DNA from 2 places in the Amycolatopsis samaneae genome. Region 1 is predicted to be linked to the other one. Evidence: riboswitches for the same ligand, from Rfam matches in the RefSeq annotation. Region 1 holds a riboswitch; the other holds the start of a gene.
What was found. Region 1 has a riboswitch for glycine ahead of gcvP (aminomethyl-transferring glycine dehydrogenase). Riboswitches for the same ligand answer to the same signal wherever they lie in the genome.
Positions count from the first base shown of each region.

Region 2: it holds a riboswitch for glycine, as region 1 does, so the genes downstream of both, gcvP (aminomethyl-transferring glycine dehydrogenase) here and gcvP (aminomethyl-transferring glycine dehydrogenase) in region 1, are expected to answer to the same signal.

Region 1 is NZ_BAABHG010000005.1:157,693-167,446, reverse strand. Features, by position in the region: gene gcvP (aminomethyl-transferring glycine dehydrogenase) at 1-2,539, opposite strand, end outside; glycine riboswitch at 2,969-3,072, opposite strand; gene ABD987_RS14390 (MerR family transcriptional regulator) at 3,119-3,697, opposite strand; gene ABD987_RS14385 (TetR/AcrR family transcriptional regulator) at 4,001-4,642, shown strand; gene ABD987_RS14380 (bifunctional nuclease family protein) at 4,742-5,215, opposite strand; gene ftsR (transcriptional regulator FtsR) at 5,442-6,203, opposite strand; gene garA (glycogen accumulation regulator GarA) at 6,203-6,667, opposite strand; gene gcvH (glycine cleavage system protein GcvH) at 6,817-7,200, opposite strand; gene clsA (cardiolipin synthase ClsA) at 7,303-7,905, opposite strand; gene ABD987_RS14355 (hypothetical protein) at 8,025-8,252, opposite strand; gene ABD987_RS14350 (hypothetical protein) at 8,564-9,091, shown strand; gene ABD987_RS14345 (hypothetical protein) at 9,154-9,516, shown strand; gene ABD987_RS14340 (crotonase/enoyl-CoA hydratase family protein) at 9,533-9,754, opposite strand, start outside.
Region 2 is NZ_BAABHG010000003.1:450,233-459,986, reverse strand. Features, by position in the region: gene lipA (lipoyl synthase) at 1-369, opposite strand, end outside; gene ABD987_RS09235 (serine hydroxymethyltransferase) at 366-1,640, opposite strand; gene gcvH (glycine cleavage system protein GcvH) at 1,644-2,024, opposite strand; gene gcvT (glycine cleavage system aminomethyltransferase GcvT) at 2,072-3,163, opposite strand; gene gcvP (aminomethyl-transferring glycine dehydrogenase) at 3,168-6,008, opposite strand; glycine riboswitch at 6,162-6,255, opposite strand; gene ABD987_RS09215 (3-oxoacyl-ACP reductase) at 6,472-7,239, opposite strand; gene ABD987_RS09210 (aldehyde dehydrogenase family protein) at 7,242-8,609, opposite strand; gene ABD987_RS09205 (gamma-glutamyl-gamma-aminobutyrate hydrolase family protein) at 8,609-9,322, opposite strand; gene ABD987_RS09200 (glutamine synthetase family protein) at 9,303-9,754, opposite strand, start outside.

The DNA.
Region 1 (9,754 bases):
TCGTCGGCGCGTGCAGGCCGTAGTCCGCGAGCCGCTTCGCGACGTCGTCCACCGTGACACCGGTGCGTTTCGTGATCCCGCGCAGGTCGAGGATGCACTCGTGGGCGACGAGCCCGTCGTGTCCCGCGTAGAGCACCGGGTAGTGCGCGCCGAGACGGCGGGCGACGTAGTTCGCGGTGGCCACCGCGGTCAGGGTGGCGCGGCGCAGGCCCTCGCCGCCCATCATCCGCACGTAGGCCCACGTGATCGGCAGGATCGACGCGCTGCCCCACGGTGCCGCGCTGACCGGGCCGATCCCGGTGGCCGGACCGGCGGCGGGCTGCAGCGGGTGGTTCGGCAGGAACGGCGCGAGGTGTGCCCGCACGCCGATCGGGCCGACGCCCGGCCCGCCTCCGCCGTGCGGGATGCAGAAGGTCTTGTGCAGGTTGAGATGCGAGACGTCCGCGCCGAACCGGCCGAATTGCGCCAGCCCGATGAGTGCGTTGAGGTTCGCCCCGTCCACGTACACCTGGCCGCCCGCGTCGTGCACCACTGCGCAGACCTCGCCGACGGTGTCCTCGTAGACGCCGTGCGTGGACGGGTAGGTGATCATGATCGCCGCGAGGTCCGCCGCGTGCTCGTCCACAGTGGACCGAAGATGCGCGAGGTCGATGTCGCCGCGCTCGTCGCAGCGCACGACCACCACCCGCATCCCGGCCAGCACCGCGCTGGCCGCGTTGGTGCCGTGCGCGCTGGCCGGGATCAGGCAGACCTCGCGGGCGCCCTCACCCCGTGAGCGGTGATAGGCCCGGATCGCCAGCAGCCCCGCGAACTCACCCTGGCTGCCCGCGTTCGGCTGCAACGACACCGCGTCGTAGCCGGTGATCGCGGCGAGCCAGCCCTCCACATCGGACACCACGGACAGCAGCCCGGCGGCGTCCCCGGCGGGCGCGAACGGGTGCAGGCCGGCGAACTCCGGCCAGCTCACCGGTTCCATCTCCGCGGCGGCGTTGAGCTTCATGGTGCAGGACCCGAGCGGGATCATGCTCCGGTCAAGCGCCACGTCCCGGTCCGCCAGCGTCCGCAGGTAGCGCAGCAACGCGGTTTCCGAACGGTACGCGTGGAACACCGGGTGGGTCAGGTAGTCCCCCGTCCGCCGCAGCGGCACGGGCAGCGCGTCCGCGGTGTCCGCGTCCAGCGAGTCCACATCGGACACACTGACGCCGAAAGCCTTCCACACCAGCGAAAGCCGTTCACGGGTCGTGGTCTCGTCGCAGGCGACGCCGACGTGGTCGGCGTCCACCAGCCGGAGGTTGACCCCGAGGTCACGAGCCGCCGCCACGACCGCCGCGGCACGGCCGGGCACGACCGCGATCACGGTGTCGAAGAACTCGCCGTGACGCATCTCCACGCCGCCTTCGGCGAGCCCGGCGGCGAACACCGTCGCCATCCGGTGCGCGCGGCGCGCGATCGCCCGCAGTCCGTCCGGACCGTGGTGGACCGCGTACATCGAGGCCATCACCGCGAGCAGCACCTGTGCGGTGCAGATGTTCGACGTCGCCTTCTCCCGCCGGATGTGCTGTTCGCGGGTCTGCAACGCCAGCCGGTAGGCCCGCGCGCCGTCGGCGTCCACCGAGACGCCGACGAGCCTGCCCGGCAGCTGCCGCTCCAGCCCGGCGCGCACGGCGAGGTACGCGGCGTGCGGCCCGCCGAAGCCCATCGGGACGCCGAAGCGCTGCACCGAGCCGATCGCGACGTCGGCGCCGAGTTCCCCCGGCGGGGGCAGGAGGGTCAGTGCGAGCGGGTCGGCGGCCACGACCACGGCGGCGCCGAGCGCTTTCGCCTCGGCGATCACCGGCGCCAGCTCGCGCACCGCGCCCGAGGCGCCGGGACAGCTCAGCAGGATCCCGAAGAAGTCCCCGCCGAGGCCGAGGCCGGTGATGCCCTGGGAGAGGTCGGCGACCACCAGCTCGATACCGAGCGGCTCGGCGCGGGTACGCAGCACCGCGATGGTCTGGGGCAGCGTGTCCTCGTCGACGACGAAGCGGGCGGACCGCGGGTTCCCGGCGCGGCGGACCAGCGTCATCGCCTCCGCCGCGGCGGTCGCCTCGTCGAGCAGCGACGCGTTGGCGACGGGCAGCCCGGTGAGGTCCGCGATCATCGTCTGGAAGTTGAGCAGCGCTTCCAGCCTGCCCTGGGAGATCTCGGGCTGATAGGGCGTGTAGGCGGTGTACCAGGCGGGATTCTCGAAGAGGTTCCGGCGGATCACCGGCGGCGTGACGGTGTCGTGGTAGCCGAGGCCGATCATCTGGATCATCGGCCGGTTGCGCGCGGCGAGTGCGCGGAGTTCGGCCAGTGCCTGGCTTTCGGTCGCGGCGGGCGGCAGCTCCGGAGGCCGAGCCGAGTCCCGCAAAGAGGCGGGAACGGCGCGTTCGGCGAGCTCGTCGAGCGAGGCCACGCCCACCACGTCAAGGATATGGGCGAGTTCTTCGGGACCGGGCCCGATGTGCCGGTCAGCGAAGGGAATTCCAGCCTCCAGCTCGGCAAGCGACGGTTCCATGGCTGCCTCCTCCGAAAGGCCGTGCCTGCCCAACCAGACTCTAGAACTGAAGGTGACCACGGTTGGCCTCCTGAAGACGCAGGACCGGCAGGAAGGCGACCACGGCGGGGGTCCGGGGGCGAAGCCCGCCGGGCGGGGTGTGGGGGTTGCACCCCCACAAGACACTCCGGAGGGTTCAGGCGAGCGCGTGCCGCGAGCAGGGCTCGCCCAACCCCCACTGGCGGGGGTGTGGGGGTCGCTCCCCACAAGATACTCCGGAGGGGTCCGGCGAGCGCGTGCCGCGAGCAGGGCTCGCCCAACCCCGAAGAACTCCTCCCCACTCTGTCCGTGCCCGCAGGCGCCTGAGAGTTTCACCCGTGTGTTGAGCCGGGCTTGCACCTTCGGCGGAGTCACCAGGCTGTGTCCTGGTGACCCACTTTCCAGAGGCGTCTCGTCCGCGCGGTCCAGGGTGCCTGAGAGGTTCCGGGGAGGACTTGCTCCTTCGGCGCCGAGCTCAAGGTTGTTGACGGCTCGGACTCTCCCGCGCGGATTCGTCGACCGCGGGACAGAGCCTACCCTGCCGTCACCCGGGGGTCGTGATCACCCGGTGCGACGCGCGTTGCGCCGCTGTGTCAGCTCGTCGGGGACCATCGGCTCGATCTCGCCGCCGTCGGCGCGCTCGGCGGGGAACTCGTGGATCGTGCCGCTGATCTCCTGCATGGCACCGCTGACCGCGATGCCGAAGACGCCCTGGCCGCCCTGGAGCAGATCGACGATCTCCTCCGGCGAGGTGCACTCGTAGACCGTGGTGCCGTCGGAGAACAGGGTCACCTTCGCCAGATCACGCACTCCGCGGACCCGCAGGTGGTCGACCGCGACCCGGATGTTCTGCAGCGAGACCCCGGTGTCCAGTAAACGCTTCACGACCTTCAGGACGAGGATGTCCTTGAACGAGTACAGCCGCTGCGAACCCGAACCGTGGGCGGTGCGGATGCTCGGCGCCACCAGCTTCGTCCTGGCCCAGTAGTCGAGCTGCCGGTAGGTGATCCCGGCGATCTGACAGGCGGCGGGGCCCCGGTAGCCGACCAGTTCGTCCGGGAGCGAGGCGTCGGGGAACAGTTCGCCCTGCTCACCGCCGGCGACCTGAACAGGCTGTTTCTCAGGACCAGCCTCGACCACGCGTGCCTCCCCTCGCCCGACCTGGCGGCCGGCGAACGACAAGCCGGTCGGACCCAGGAGTGGACCGGCCGGGATGAACCGCCACGAACCCCGCGCCCGCGAAACATCGCGTCGCGTCGAATCACATCGTGGCGATTTACCGCCTTTGACGGTAAGCGCATGCAAGGTGCCGGTCAACGCGACGCGCGGCTGGCCTCAAGTTCGTCTTGAGGCTTTAGTCCGTTCGCCGTACGAGCGATCGGGCAGCGGACGGGTGGCGGGCCGATACTGGACAGTTTTACTCAGCTGTGTTAATTTTTACTCATGCAAGTAAACACGGACACGCAGGCGGAACTGGGCCTCTCGGTGACCGAGGCCGCCCGCCGAGCGCAGATCATCGGAGCCACGATCGCGACGATGGCCCAGGTCGGGTACCGGAAGACGACGTTCGCCCGTATCAAGGAGCGTGCCGGGCTCAGCAGCACCCGGCTCATCTCGTACCACTTCACCAGCAAGGCCGGGCTGATGCAGGCGGTGCTGAGCACAGTGATCGAGACGAAGACCAACTTCCTCGCGGAGCGGACCGAAGGCCGGGTCGGCGCCGCGGACCGCGCCGGGAACCTGCGGGCGCACATCGAGACCTCGGTGGCGTTCCTGCGCGACTACCCGGACTGCGTGCGGGTACTGACCGAGATGACGGCGAACGCCGAGGACGAGGACGGCTGGACGATGGCCGGGCCGGTACTGAACGACCTCCGGGTGGGGGCCGTGTACCGGCAGCTGAAGCAGGGCCAGGCCGAGGGCGCCTTCGGCGACTTCGCCCCGGACGTGATGGCGATGTCCATCGCCCAGGCGATCGACGGCGTCGCGGCCCAGTTCAAGGCGGATCCCACGCTCGACATCGACCGCTACGGCCGGGAGCTGGCCGACCTTTTCGAACGCGCCACGGCTCCCGCCGCGAAGTGAGCGATCGGGAAGAAGGCGGGACCATGACAACGGGCCGCGTTCGCGCTCATCGGAATCGATGGGCGCGAGCGCGGCCCGTGCTGGACGGGGCCACACCGGTCAGGTGTCGGCGCCGCGGAAGTCTTCCGGGGAGACGGAGTCGAGGAACTCGCGGAACTTCTCGACCTCGTCCTCCTGCTCGTCCGGGATGATCAGGCCGGCTTCCTCGAGGACGGCGTCGACGGCGTGGATGGGGACACCGATCCGCAGCGCGAGCGCGACGGAGTCGCTCGGGCGGGCGGAGACCCTGATGTCGCCGTCGAAGACGAGCTCGGCGAAGAACGTGCCTTCCTTGAGGTCGGTGATGACGACCTGCTCGAGTTCCCTGCCGAGCGCTCCGATGACCTCTTTCAGCAGGTCATGGGTGAGCGGGCGGGCGGGGCGGACTCCTTGTTGCTCCAAGGCGATGGCGGTGGCTTCGACCGAGCCGATCCAGATCGGCAGGTACCGTTCGCCTTCGGTCTCCCGCAGCAACAAGATCGGCTGATTGGCGGGTAGCTCCACCCGCACGCCGACGACGCGCATCTCGCTCATCGGGCTTCGCCTCCTCTCGTGCGCACGGGCCGCAACGCTGTCCCGGCGTCGGCGCCGACATCCTCGACGCTACCCGTGATCCGAGCGCTGTGCTCGCTAGTGGCGGACTTTCTCGGTTCGCGCGGGGCAAACCCTGCTCTCACGGTACGGCATTGGGTGGCCAACATTCAGGCATTGACATCCGGCGTCGCAGGGGTTCTCGGCGCCCGCGCGCCCCGCTCGGGTCTCAACCACCGGTGACGCCGCGGATTCCCGCTTTCACAAGCAGGGTGTGCAGGGTCACCGACAGCGCCGCGAGCTCGCGAACCACCTCGTCGGCCCTTGCTTTCGCGTCGGCGTCACGATGCCGGTACACCGGGGTCACGATCTGTTCCAGCAAGCCGACCTCGCGGTCGGCCGCGGCGCGGAAGGCACGCAGATGTCTCGGCTCGATACCGAATTCGGTCATCGCCCGCACGGTGCGCGCGATCTGGACCGCGCCGGGATCGTAGAAACCCGAGGGCCCCGGCCGGACGAGACCGTACTGCCGCAGCTCGGCGAGGGTGGCCTCGTCGATGGCGGCCTGCTCCAGCAGCTCCTCCTGGGTCAGCCGGAGATCCCGGCCGGACGCGAAGTCGTCCGGGCCGGGCAGCCCGCCGGGGTCGGCGGGGGCGTCGATCGGGACCAGCTTGCGCGGCAACCGGGGCGCGCCCGGTGCGGGCTCGGCGCCCCGGTCGGCCGCGTCCAGCTGTTCCTTGATGACCTTCAACGGGAGGTAGTGATCCCGCTGGGCGGACAGCACGAACCTCAGGCGCTCCACGTCCGCCGCGGCGAACTGCCGGTATCCCGAGGGCGTCCGGCCCGGCTGGACCAGGCCTTCCGCCTCGAGGAACCGGATCTTGGAGATGGTGACATCGGGGAAGTCATCGCGCAGCTGCGCCAGTACCGCCCCGATGCTCAACCCGTCGCGCTGTGCCGAAGAGCGATCGGGCCGCCCGGCCGCCGTCACTATGCCCCCTGGCCACCGTGCCCCGGTCCGGTCAGGAAGACCAGGCGGAACTTCCCGATCTGCACCTCGTCGCCACCGGCCAGCACCGCCTGGTCGACCGGCTCGCGGTTGACGTAGGTGCCGTTCAGGCTGCCCACGTCGATGACGACGAACTCGCCACCCTCACGCCGGAACTCGGCGTGCCGGCGGGAGACGGTGACGTCGTCCAGGAAGATGTCGCTGTCCGGGTGCCGTCCGGCGCTGGTGGTGTCCCGGTCGAGCAGGAACCGCGACCCCGCGTTGGGGCCCCGCTTCACGACCAGCAGTGCCGAACCCGGCGGCAGGGCGTCGACGCCCTGTACCGGCGCCTCGGCGGCCGGCGCGGGCTCATGGCCTTCCACGTCGGCCAGGAAGTCGGCCCGGAAGACAGAGGTCCGCTCCGGAGACTGCTCCGGGGGAACGCCGGGCCCGTCGTTCGTGCTCACCTGAGCTCTCTCCTCACACATGATGTTGCCAGTACTCAAAGAACGTGTAGCGCTCAACGTACCGTGTCTGATCGATTCTCCGGCTCGGGGCTCCCTCTATCGGCCGCGGGAACGCCACGGCCAGCGGGAACCCCTCGCGTGAAAGGGTTTCAGCCCTGGATGAGCGCCTGGTAGGCCTCGGCTTCGAGCAGCGCTTCCAGCCCGGCCGGGTCGTCCAGCCGGATCTCGATCAGCCAGCCCTCGCCGTAGGGGTCGCTGTTGATCAGCTCGGGCGACTGGGACACCGCCTCGTTGACCGCGACGACCTCGCCGGCGACCGGCGCGAACAGCTCCGAAACGCTCTTGGTGGACTCCACCTCGCCGAAGGCGTCCCCGGCGCCGAGCTGCTTGCCCACCGAGGGCAGGTCGACGAACACCACGTCACCGAGCTGTTCCTGCGCGTACTCGGTGATACCCACCCGCACCAGCGTGCCCTCGCGCGTGGCGACCCACTCGTGTTCCTCGGTGTAGCGCAGCTCTTCCGGAGTGGACAACGCCGCTCCCCTTTCTGGTGCCCTCACTAACGATCTCGTCGCGCACAAGTGTTCCACCAGGCCCGCGGCGGCGCCCGCCACTCCCCCCGAACGGCCTCGCCCTCAGCCGGTCGGGGCCGCGCGCAGGGCGCGGGCGGCCTGGACGACGTACAGCACGCCGGACCAGACGTAGAGGACGCCACCCCAGATGGTGAAGGCGTACCCGATCGGCCGAGCGATCGCGGCGATGTCCGAACCACCCTGGGTGAGCAGCAGGAACGGGAACGCGTACATCAGCACGAACGTCGCGCCCTTGCCGATGTAGGTGACCTCGGGCGGGGCGAACCCGCGCCGCCGCAGCAGCAGCACGCAGACACCGAGCACCAGCTCGCGCAGGACGAGCGGCACCACGACCCACCACGGGATGATCTCGCGCAGCAGGAACGCGAAGAGCGTGGCGAGGATGTAGAGCCGGTCGGCCGCCGGGTCCAGCAGCTGTCCGAGCCGCGACATCTGGTTCAGCCAGCGGGCCAGCTTGCCGTCGAGCCAGTCGGTGAGCGCGCTGAACACGAGGATCGCGAGCGCCCAGCCGTCCTCCTTCGGGCCCAGCAGCAGCCAGAGGAAGACGGGGACACCGGCCAGCCGCAGCAGCGACAGCATGTTCGGGACGTTCAGCGCCTGCCGCAGCAGCGACGGCTCCGCGCTCTGATCCGGGGCGGTACTCACGGCCAATATCTAATCAGTGAGGCGCAGCCTCTCCGCTGAGGGTGGTGGCGGGGGCATGGATGGACTAATCAGTGAGGCGCAGCCTCTCCATTGAGGGTGGTGGCGGTGGGTGAATCGAGTCAGCAGGCGCGGCGCGGGCTCCAGCCTCGCCGTTCGAGTTCGGCGCCGCTGAGCGCCTCGGGCCTGCCGCGCTCGTCGGTGCCCATCCAGCGGGCCCGGCCCGGCCGGATTTCGAGCACGTAGGGGCGTCCGCCGCACCAGACGACACTCGAAGGAACGGTCGGCAGTGCGCCGCTGGAAGAGCTTTCTGATTCACCGGCCGGGCCGGATGCTGATTCGCTGGTCATCGGTCTCACGATTCGGGGACGGGTGCACGGGGACGGGAAAGTGCCGGAGCACTCCTGGGGATCTTCGGCAGCGGGGCGGCGGATGTTAACCACCGCACCGGGAATTCCACCGATCGATGCGCGACGGCAGTCCATTGTGCCGCTGCGTGAACGGGATATTAATCGTCCACAATGGACACTGGGAAGGCGGGGGCGGCGAACGGGTGACGGCGCGCGCCGATAACCTCCGGCGGACTCGCCGGGTGTCGATCCCTGCCGGGTGCCCCGCGGTGAGCGAGAATGGGGCCGACCGCCGGACGAAAGGAATGCGGGTGCCCCATCCGACCCTCCCGCGAGCGTGGCGCGCGCTGCTGACGGCCTGTCTCGCCGTCCCCGCCCTCGCCGCCTGCGGTGGCGACCCGGCCGCACCGCCCGCCCCGTCCCCGCCCAGCGCCGTGCCGGGCGCGCCGTCCTCGGCCGCCACCCACGCGCCGCCGCCGCTGCCGGACACCGGCACGACCACGCCGCCGTCGCCGTCGCCGTCCGCGAGCCCGCCGGGCACGACCGCGCCCGCCGCGGCACCCGCCGCCGGTTCCTGCGGCGCGGTGACCGCCGCCAGCGGGCTGACGCTCAACGTCCTCGACGGCGCCGCCACCGGGGTCGCCTGCGCCGAGGCCACGAAGCTGGTCACCGAGTTCCACCGGAAGATCGCCGGCCGTCAGGGATCCGGCTCCAACGACGCGGTGAACGACACCGTCGACGGCTGGTTGTGTGTTTCCGGCGCGCCCGCCGCGCAGGGCGGCACCACGTGCAGCAAGGGCGAGCGGACGGTGTTCGCCTCCGTCGTCCCGTCCGAATGACCCAGCCGAAAACCGACTACCGACGAACCGTTCGAGAAGGGCCCATGCGCGCACGACCCCCCATGTTACTGGCCATCCTGTCCGCGGCCGCCGGACTGCTCGCCGGGTGTGGCGCCGGCGCCCCCTCGGCACCGCCCGCCGCACCGGCCCGGCAGGCCGCCGCGGTGGGCCCGGCGCTTCCCGGGACCGCCTGCGGCGAGGTCAGGACACCCAGCGGGAAGGCGGCGAAGGTGGTCGCGTCCGGGAAGGCCGACTGCGCGCAGGCGGTCCGGGTGTTCACCGACTACTTCACCAAGGTGTCCCCGGAGGCGGCGAGCGGTCCGGTCGCGCTCGGCGACTGGACCTGCGGCAGCACACCCGGCGACCCGGTGACGATCTGCTCGACCGAGGACGACCGCCAGGTCAGTGCCACCGCGGCGGGCTGACCCCGCCGTCTCCCGGCTACTCGCCGGTGAACTCCGGCGGGCGGCGGGCGAGGAAGGCCTGCACGGCCTCGGCGAGGTCCTTGCTCGGCAGGAAGGCCGCGTTCCAGGCCGAGACGTACCGCAGCCCGTCGGCCACCTGACGCTCGGTGTTGACGCTGAGCACGTCCTTGGTGCCCTGGACGACCAGCGGTGGGTTCGCCGCGATCTCCGCGGCGAGTTTGCGCGCCTCGGCCAGCAC
Region 2 (9,754 bases), on a different contig from region 1:
GACGCCGGTCACCGTCGAGTACCGCAACCCCATCGCCTGGACACTCTCAGCCACCTTGCGCGGCTCGGTCCGATCCAACTCGGCGGGCTTACCAGTGTCGATCTGACAGAAATCACACCGACGCGTGCACTGATCACCACCGATCAGGAACGTCGCCTCCCGATCCTCCCAACACTCATAAATGTTGGGACACCCGGCCTCTTCACACACCGTGTGCAAACCCTCACGACGCACCAAGCCCTTGAGTTCCGTGAACTCCGGACCCATCTTCGCGCGGGTCTTGATCCAGGAAGGCTTCTTCTCGATCGGGGTCTGGCTGTTACGGACTTCCAGCCGCAGCAGCTTCCGACCCTCCGGTGCCGCGGTCATCGCGCGAGATCGGCGTAGAGCGGGTGCTTCTTGGCCAGCAGTTCGACCCTGGCACGCAGGGTCTGGCGCACGTCGTCGTCGAAGTCGGGCTTGAGCGCCTCGGCGATGATGTCCGCGACCTCGGTGAAGTCCTCGGCGCCGAAGCCGCGGGTGGCCAGCGCCGGGGTGCCGATACGCAGCCCCGAGGTGATCATCGGCGGGCGCGGGTCGAACGGGACGGCGTTGCGGTTGACCGTGATGCCGACCGAGTGCAGCCGGTCCTCGGCCTGCTGACCGTCCAAAGCGGACTGAACGAGGTCGACGAGCACGAGGTGCACGTCGGTGCCGCCGGTCAGCACCCGGACGCCCGCCTCCGCGGTGTCCGTGCGCGAGAGCCGGTCGGCGAGGATCTTCGCGCCCGCCAGCACGCGCTCCTGGCGCTCGCGGAACTCCTCGCTCGCGGCGATCTTCAGCGAGACGGCCTTGGCGGCGATGACGTGTTCGAGCGGCCCGCCCTGCTGGCCGGGGAACACCGCGGAGTTGATCTTCTTCGCGAGTTCCTGGCGGCAGAGGATGAGCCCGCCGCGCGGGCCGCCGAGCGTCTTGTGCGTGGTCGTGGTGACGATGTCGGCGTGCGGCACCGGCGAGGGGTGCAGCCCGGCCGCGACCAGCCCGGCGAAGTGCGCCATGTCGACCATGAGCTTCGCGTCCACCGCGTCGGCGATGCGGCGGAACTCGGCGAAGTCGAGCTGACGCGGGTAGGCGGACCAGCCCGCGACGATCAGCTTCGGCCTGTGCTCGACGGCCAGCCGCTCGATCTCGGCCAGATCGACGAAGCCGGTCTCCTTGTCGACATGGTAGGCGACGACGTTGTACAGTTTGCCGGAGAAGTTGATCTTCATCCCGTGCGTCAGGTGCCCGCCGTGCGCGAGGTCGAGGCCGAGGATCGTGTCACCGGGCTTGAGCACCGCGAACATCGCGGCGGCGTTCGCCTGCGCGCCCGAGTGCGGCTGCACGTTGGCGTGCTCGGCGCCGAAAAGCTCCTTCGCGCGGTCGATCGCGAGCTGCTCGACGACGTCGACGTGCTCGCAACCGCCGTAGTAGCGGCGGCCGGGGTAGCCCTCGGCGTACTTGTTGGTCAGTACCGAACCCTGCGCCTCGAGCACGCCCAGCGGCGCGAAGTTCTCCGAGGCGATCATCTCCAGGGTGGACTGCTGGCGGGTGAGCTCGTCGGCCACCGCGGCGGCGACCTCCGGGTCCACTTCGGACAGCGGCGCGTCGAACGTGGTCATGGGTCAGGCCTCCTGAGTGAGCACCGCGTACGCGGCGGCGTTGAGCAACTCCGGCAGGTCACCGCTGACGCGCACCCGCACCAGCCAACCCTGACCGAACGCGTCGTCGTTGATGACCTCGGGGCGCTCCGAAGTGGTCTCGTTCACTTCGACGACCTCGCCGCTGACCGGCGAGTACAGCTCGCTGACCGACTTGGTCGACTCGACCTCGCCGAACACCTCGCCCGCGGTGACCTGGTCCCCCGCCGAGGGCAGCTGGACGAAGACGATGTCGCCGAGCGACTCGGCGGCGAAGGCGGTGATCCCGACCGTGGCGACGCCGTCGGCGACGCTCAGCCACTCGTGATCCTTGGTGTAGGACAGTTCCTGGGGAATGCTGGTCATGACAAAGCCTTTCGGTGGAGCCGACGAAACCCGGGTGGTCAGGGCCGTCAGGAGCGCTTGTAGAACGGGAGGGCGACGACCTCGACGGGCTCGACCCGCCCGCGGATGTCGACGGAAAGCTGGGTGCCGGGCTCGCTGTGCGCGCGGTCGACGTAGGCCATGGCGACCGGGAAGCCCAGCGTCGGCGACAGCGCGCCGCTGGTGACCTCGCCGATCTCGGTCTCGCCCGCCAGCACCTTGTACCCGTGGCGCGGGGCGCGGCGCCCGGCGCCCTTGAGGCCGACCCGCACGCGCGGGACGTCAGCCTTCGCCAGCTCCTCCAAGGCGGCTTTCCCGACGAAGTCGCCGGGCTTCTCGAACTTCACGACCCGGCCGAGCCCGGCCGCGAACGGGTTCAGCGCGCGGCTGAGTTCGTTGCCGTACAACGGCATTCCCGCTTCGAGCCGCAGCGTGTCGCGGCAGGCGAGACCGGCCGGGAGCAGCCCGTGCGGCTGGCCCGCCTCGGTCAGGATCCGCCACAACTCCGGTGCCTCGGCGGCCGGGACGAACAGCTCGAAGCCGTCCTCGCCGGTGTAGCCGGTGCGGGCCAGGAGGACGTCGTGCCCCTTCACCGTGGCCGGGACGCTCGCGTAGTACTTCAGCGAGTCCAGGTCCGCGTCGGTGACCGAGCGGAGGATCGCCACCGCGTTCGGGCCCTGGACGGCGATCAGCGCGACGTCTTCGGAGCGGTTGTCGACCACCGCGTCGAACCCGGCGACCCGCTCGGCCAGCGCTTCGGCGACGACGTCCGCGTTGCCCGCGTTCGCCACCACCATGAACTTCTCGTCGGCGAGCCGGTAGACGACCAAGTCGTCGAGCACGCCGCCCTCGGCGTCGCAGATCATCGTGTAGCGGGCGCGGCCCGGCTTGACGCCGGACAGGTTGCCCACCAGCGCGTAGTCCAGCGTCGCCGCGGCCTGCGGGCCGGTGACGTCGATCTCCGCCATGTGCGAGAGGTCGAACAGCCCGGCCGCGGTGCGCACGGCCTTGTGCTCGGCCAGTTCGCTGCTGTAGCGGACGGGCATCGACCAGCCCGCGAAATCGGTGAACAGCGCACCGAGTCCCTTGTGGACTTCGTGCAGGGAGGTTTCCTTCGACACGGGTTCAGCCTTCGTAAGCGTTGAGGGGCGGGCAGGAGCAGACGAGGTTGCGGTCGCCGTGGGCACCGTCGATCCGGCGCACCGGCGGCCAGTACTTCGTCTTGCGGGAAACCCCGGCGGGGAACACCGCGAGTTCGCGGTCATACGGCTTGTCCCACTCGCCGACCAGCGCGCCCGCGGTGTGCGGGGCGCCCCGCAGCGGGCTGTCCGCCGCGGTCCAGCGGCCCTGGGCGACGCCGTCGATCTCCTCACGGATGGCGATCATCGCGTCGCAGAACCGGTCGATCTCGGTGAGGTCCTCGCTCTCGGTCGGCTCGACCATCAGCGTGCCCGCGACCGGGAACGACATCGTCGGCGCGTGGAAGCCGTAGTCGATCAGGCGCTTCGCGACGTCGTCGACGGTGACGCCGGTTTCCTTGGTGATCCCGCGCAGGTCGAGGATGCATTCGTGGGCGACGAGGCCGTCCTGCCCGGTGTAGAGCACCGGGTAGTGCGGGCCGAGCCGCGCGGCGACGTAGTTCGCGGCGAGCACCGCGACCTCGGTGGCCGCGGTGAGGCCGGGCGCGCCCATCATCCGGACGTAGGCCCAGGAGATCGGCAGGATCGAGGCCGAACCGTAGGGCGCGGCGCTGATCGGGCCGACGCCGGTGTCCGGGCCCGCGGCCTCCAGCAGCGGGTGGTTGGGCAGGTAGGGCGCGAGGTGCGCGCGCACCGCGACCGGGCCGACGCCGGGGCCGCCACCGCCGTGCGGGATGCAGAACGTCTTGTGCAGGTTCAGGTGCGAGACGTCGCCGCCGAACTCGCCCGGCTTGGCAAGGCCCAGCAGCGCGTTGAGGTTCGCACCGTCCACATAGACCTGTCCGCCGCCGTCGTGCACGATCTTGGCGAGCCGCTCGATGCCGTGCTCGTACACGCCGTGGGTGGACGGGTAGGTGACCATGATCGCGGCGAGGGTGTCGGCGTGCGCGTCCACCTTGGACTGGAGGTCGTCGAGGTCGACGTTGCCCTCGGCGGTGCACTTGACCACGACCACGCGCATCCCGGCGAGCACCGCGGAGGCGGCGTTGGTGCCGTGCGCGGACGACGGGATCAGGCAGACGTCGCGGCCCTCGTCGCCGTTGGCGCGGTGGTAGGCGCGGATCGCGAGGAGCCCGGCGAGCTCGCCCTGGCTGCCCGCGTTCGGCTGCAGCGACACCTTGTCGTAGCCGGTGACCTCGGCCAGCCAGCCGGCCAGCTGCTCGACGAGCAGGTGGTAGCCCTCGGCGTCCCCGGCGGGCGCGAACGGGTGGATACCCGCGAACTCGCGCCAGCTGATCGGCTCCATCTCGGTGGTGGCGTTGAGCTTCATCGTGCACGAGCCGAGCGGGATCATGCCGCGGTCGAGCGCGTAGTCCTGATCGGACAGCCGGCGCAGGTAGCGCAGCATCGCCGTCTCGGACCGGTGCGCGCCGAAGACCTCGTGGCCCAGGTAGCCGCTCTCGCGGGCGATCCCCTTCGGCAGGGCCTCGCCACCATCCACAGTGGTCTCGACGGCCTCGATCCCGAACGCCCGCAGCACCTTCGCGAGGATGTCCGGCCGGGTGACCTCGTCGCAGGCGACGCGGACGTGGTCGGCGTCGACGTGGCCGAGGTTGACACCGCTTTCCCGCGCGGCGGCGTGGATTTCCGCGGCCTTCCCGGGCACCCGGGCGACGACGGTGTCGAAGAAGCCCTCGTGCACGACCTCGACGCCGCCCTTTCGCAGCGCGTTCGCGAACCCGGCGGCCAGTTCGTGGACGCGCGTCGCGATGCGCTTGAGCCCGTCCGGGCCGTGGTAGACGGCGTACATCGCGGCGAGCACGGCGGGCAGCACCTGCGCGGTGCAGATGTTGGACGTCGCCTTCTCGCGGCGGATGTGCTGCTCACGGGTCTGCAACGCGAGACGGTAGGCCGAGTTGCCGTCGGCGTCGACCGAGACCCCGACCAGGCGGCCGGGCAGCGACCGCTCCAGTCCACTTCGGACGGACAGGTACCCGGCGTGCGGGCCGCCGTAGCCGAGCGGGACGCCGAAACGCTGCGTCGACCCGGCCGCGACGTCGGCACCGAACTCGCCCGGCGAGGTGATCAGCGTCAGCGCGAGCAGGTCCGCGGCGACGGTGAACAGCGCGCCCGCGGCCTTCGCCGAACCCGAGATCGCGTGGTAGAAGCCGGGGCCGCGCAGCACGCCGGACGCGCCGGGGTACTGGACGACGACGCCGAAGAACTCCTCGGGCAGCCCGGTCAGCAGGTCGCGGACCTGGACCTCGATGCCCAGCGCCTCGGCGCGGGTGCGGACCACCGCGATCGTCTGCGGCAGGCATTCGGCGTCGAGCACGACGACGTTCGACTTCGCCTTGGAGGCGCGGCGCATGAGCGTGACGGCCTCCGCGACGGCGGTGCCCTCGTCGAGCAGGGAGGCGTTCGCGGTGGCCAGGCCGGTCAGGTCGGCGACCATGGTCTGGAAGTTGAGGAGGGCTTCGAGCCTGCCCTGCGAGATCTCCGGCTGGTACGGCGTGTAGGCGGTGTACCAGGCCGGGTTCTCCAGCACGTTGCGGCGGATCACCGGCGGGGTCACCGTGTCGTGGTAGCCGAGGCCGATCATCTGCGTCATCGGCCGGTTACGCGCGGCGAGGGCGCGCAGTTCGGCGGTGGCGTCCTCTTCGGACGCGGCGGGGGGAAGGTCGAGGCCGTGGGTGGCGCGGATGGCGGACGGCACGGCGGCGGCGACCAGCGCGTCCAGGCTGCCGTACCCGCACTCGGCCAGCATCTTGGCCTGTTCGGCCGCGGAGGGGCCGATGTGGCGGGCGTCGAATGATGTCGAAGTGATGGGGAGCTCCTCGGGCCGGGCACAGGGTAGACCGGTGCGCTGGAACTCCCCCTCTGTCATGGCACCTGAGAGTTTCACTGTCCGTGCTTGATCGAACACAGCACAGCTTTCACCTTGGGTGAGGCGTGGGTACGCCTGCTTTCCAGAGTGGCCTCGCACGAAGCGGTAGTGGGTACCTGAGAGATTCCGGGGAGTTTGCTCCTTCGGTGCCTCACCACGTTCGTGAGGGCTCTCCCGCTCCGGCTCGACGGCCCGATCTGTAGTTGTCGCGCATACCGTACCCGGCGGCTTCACCCCCCGTCCACTTCTCCCCGCCCACACCACACCGGCGTTCTCACGTGATTGAACGGCGACCTCATGTGATTGAGCGGCGATCTCGCGTGATTGGCCGGGGTCCCCGCCCGATCACGCGAGATCTCCGTCTGATCACGCCAGGTCGCCGTCGGATCACGCGAGATCGCCGTTACAGCGGGGTGACGTAGGCGCCGGAGATGCCGCCGTCGACGAGGAACTGGGACGCGGTGACGAAGCTGGCGTCGTCGCTGGCCAGGAACGCGACGGCGGCGGCGATCTCCTCCGGCTCGGCGAAGCGGCCGATCGGGACGTGCACGAGCCGCCGCGCTGCCCGTTCGGGGTCCTTGGCGAACAGTTCCTTGAGCAGCGGGGTGTTCACCGGGCCGGGGCACAGCGCGTTGACGCGGATGTTCTCGCGCGCGAACTGGACGCCCAGCTCACGGCTCATCGCGAGCACCCCGCCCTTGGACGCGGTGTAGGAGATCTGCGAGGTCGCCGCGCCCATGACCGCGACGAACGACGCGGTGTTGATGATCGAGCCCTTCCCCTGGCGTTGCATGTGCGGCAGGACGGCCTTGCAGCACAGGTATACCGAGGTCAGGTTGACCTGTTGGACCCGTTGCCACGCCTCGATGCCGGTGGTGAGGATCGAATCGTCCTCCGGCGGTGAGATCCCGGCGTTGTTGAACGCGACGTCGACCGAGCCGAACCGGTCGACCGTGCTCTGGAACAGGGCCTCGACCTGCTCGGCGTCGGTGACGTCGGTCCGCACGAACGCCCCGCCGACCTCGTCGGCGGCCGCCTCGCCCGGCTCCGGCGCGACGTCGGCGATGACGACCTTCGCGCCCTCGCTGGCCAGGCGGCGCGCGGACGCGAGCCCGATCCCGCCGGCCCCGCCGGTGATCACCGCGACGCGGCCCTCGAAACGCTGCACCATCCCTATTCCTCCGTGCTCAGAAAGACGTTCTTGGTCTCGGTGAACGCCGTCGCGGCGTCCGGGCCCAGTTCGCGGCCGAGGCCGGACTGCTTGAATCCGCCGAACGGCGTCCAGTACCGCACCGACGAGTGGGAGTTGACCGAGAGGTTCCCCGCCTCGACGCCGCGGGCGACGCGGAACGCGCGGCCCACGTCGCGGGTCCAGATCGACCCGGACAGGCCGTACTCGGTGTGGTTGGCCATGGTCACCGCGTCGGACTCCTCGGCGAACGGGACGACGGCGACCACGGGCCCGAAGATCTCGTCCGCGGCCAGGGGATCCTGGAGGTTCGGCGGGGTGACGACGGTCGGCGCGAACCAGAAGCCGGGTCCCTCCGGCGCGCTCCCCCGGAACGCCACCGGCGTCTCGGCCGTGACGTAGGAGGACACCTTCGCGTGGTGCCCGGCGGAGATCAGCGGCCCCATCTCGGTCCGCTCGGACCCCGGGTCGCCGACCACGACGCCCCGCACGGCGGGTTCGAGCAGGTCCATGAACCGGTCGTACACCGACGCCTGCACCAGGATCAGCGAGCGGGCGCAGCAGTCCTGGCCCGCGTTGTCGAACACCCCGTACGGCGCGGTCGCGGCGGCCTTCTCCAGATCGGCATCGGCGAACACGATGTTCGCGTTCTTGCCGCCCAGCTCCAGCGTGACGCGCTTCACCCGCGCCGCGCAGCCCGCCATGATCCGCTTGCCGACCTCGGTGGACCCGGTGAACACGACCTTGCGCACCGCCGGATGGTCGACGAACCGCTGGCCCACCACGGATCCCTTACCCGGCAGCACCTGGAAGACGTCTTCGGGGATACCCGCCTCGCGGGCCAGCTCGGCGAGCCGGATGGCGGTCAGCGGCGTCAGCTCGGCCGGTTTCAGCACGACGGTGTTCCCGGCGGCGAGCGCGGGCGCGAAACCCCAGCCCGCGATCGGCATCGGGAAGTTCCACGGCACGATCACGCCGACGACGCCCAGCGGCTCGTGGAAGGTGACGTTCACCCCGCCCGGCACCGGGATCTGCTGGCCGCTCAGGCGTTCCGGCGCGGCGGCGTAGTAGTTCAGGACGTCACGGACGTTGCCCGCCTCCCAGCGCGCGTTGCCGATCGTATGCCCGGAGTTCGTGACCTCCAGCCGGGCGAGGTGCTCGATGTCGCTCTCGACGGCGTCCGCGAAGCGGCGCAGCAGCCGGGCGCGATCGCCCGGTGCGACGTCACGCCAGGCGGGAAACGCCGCCTGCGCGCGGGCGATCGCGGCGTCGGTCTCCTCGGCGCCGGTCAGCGCGACCGACCGCACCACCTCTTCGGTGGCGGGGTTGATGACATCGAAACTGGTGCCCATCACCTTTCCTTACTCGCGGCGGCCACGAGGGCCGCGAAGAGCCGGACGTCGCCGGTGTCCTGTTCGGGATGCCACTGCACGCCGAGCACGAAGTTCTCGCCGGGCAGCTCGGCGGCCTCGACGGTGCCGTCCGCGGCCCAGCCGACCGGGACGAGACCGTCGCCGAGCTGGTCGATGGCCTGGTGGTGGTAGCACTGGACCTTCGTCTCGCCGCCGAGGATCGCGGCGGCCCGCGAGCCGGTCGCGAGGGTGATCGTGCTGGTCCCGAACGTCGCGGGCGCGGGCTGGTGCTCGCGGCTCCCGGTCGCCTCCGGCACGTCCTGGGTCAGCGTGCCGCCGAGCGCGACGCTGATCACCTGGAGTCCCCGGCAGACGCCGAGCACCGGGACGTCGGCCCGGATCGCCGCGTCGAGCAGGCCGAACTCGAAGGTGTCGCGGCCGGGCCTGGTGTAGGTCCTCTCGTGCGGTTCCTGGCCGTACCGCGCCGGGTCCACGTCGGCACCGCCGGTCAGCACCAGACCATCCACAGTGGACACCAGACGGGCGTGGCCGTCGCCGACCGGCGGCAGGAGCACGGGAATCCCGCCCGCCGCCACCACGCAGTCGACGTAGACGCGGTGCAGCAGGGCCGCCTCGGTGTCCCAGACGCCGAACCTCGCGGGCTCGAGATACGTCGTCAGCCCGATGACAGGCTTAGAGCCGCTCGAAACCACGGATGCGCTCCCAATCGGTGACGGCCTTCTCGAAGGCCTCGCGTTCGATGTTCGCCGCGTTGAGGTAGTGCCGCTTGACCTCGTCGCCGAAGGCCCGTTCGACGAGCTCGCTCGCCGCGAACTCCCCGATGGCCTCGCCGAGCGTGGCGGGCACCCGCGGCAGGTCCGCGGAATCGTAGGCGTTGCCGGTGAACTCCGCCTCCAGCGGCAGTTCGTTCTCGATGCCGTGCAGCCCCGCCGCGATGAGCGCGGCGACCGCGAGGTACGGGTTGACGTCGCCGCCGGGAACGCGGTTCTCCACTCGCAGCGAGTCGCCGTGGCCGACCACGCGCAGCGCGCACGTGCGGTTGTCGGTGCCCCAGGCGATGCCGGTCGGCGCGAAGCTGCCGGGCGCGAACCGCTTGTAGGAGTTGATGTTCGGCGCGAAGAAGC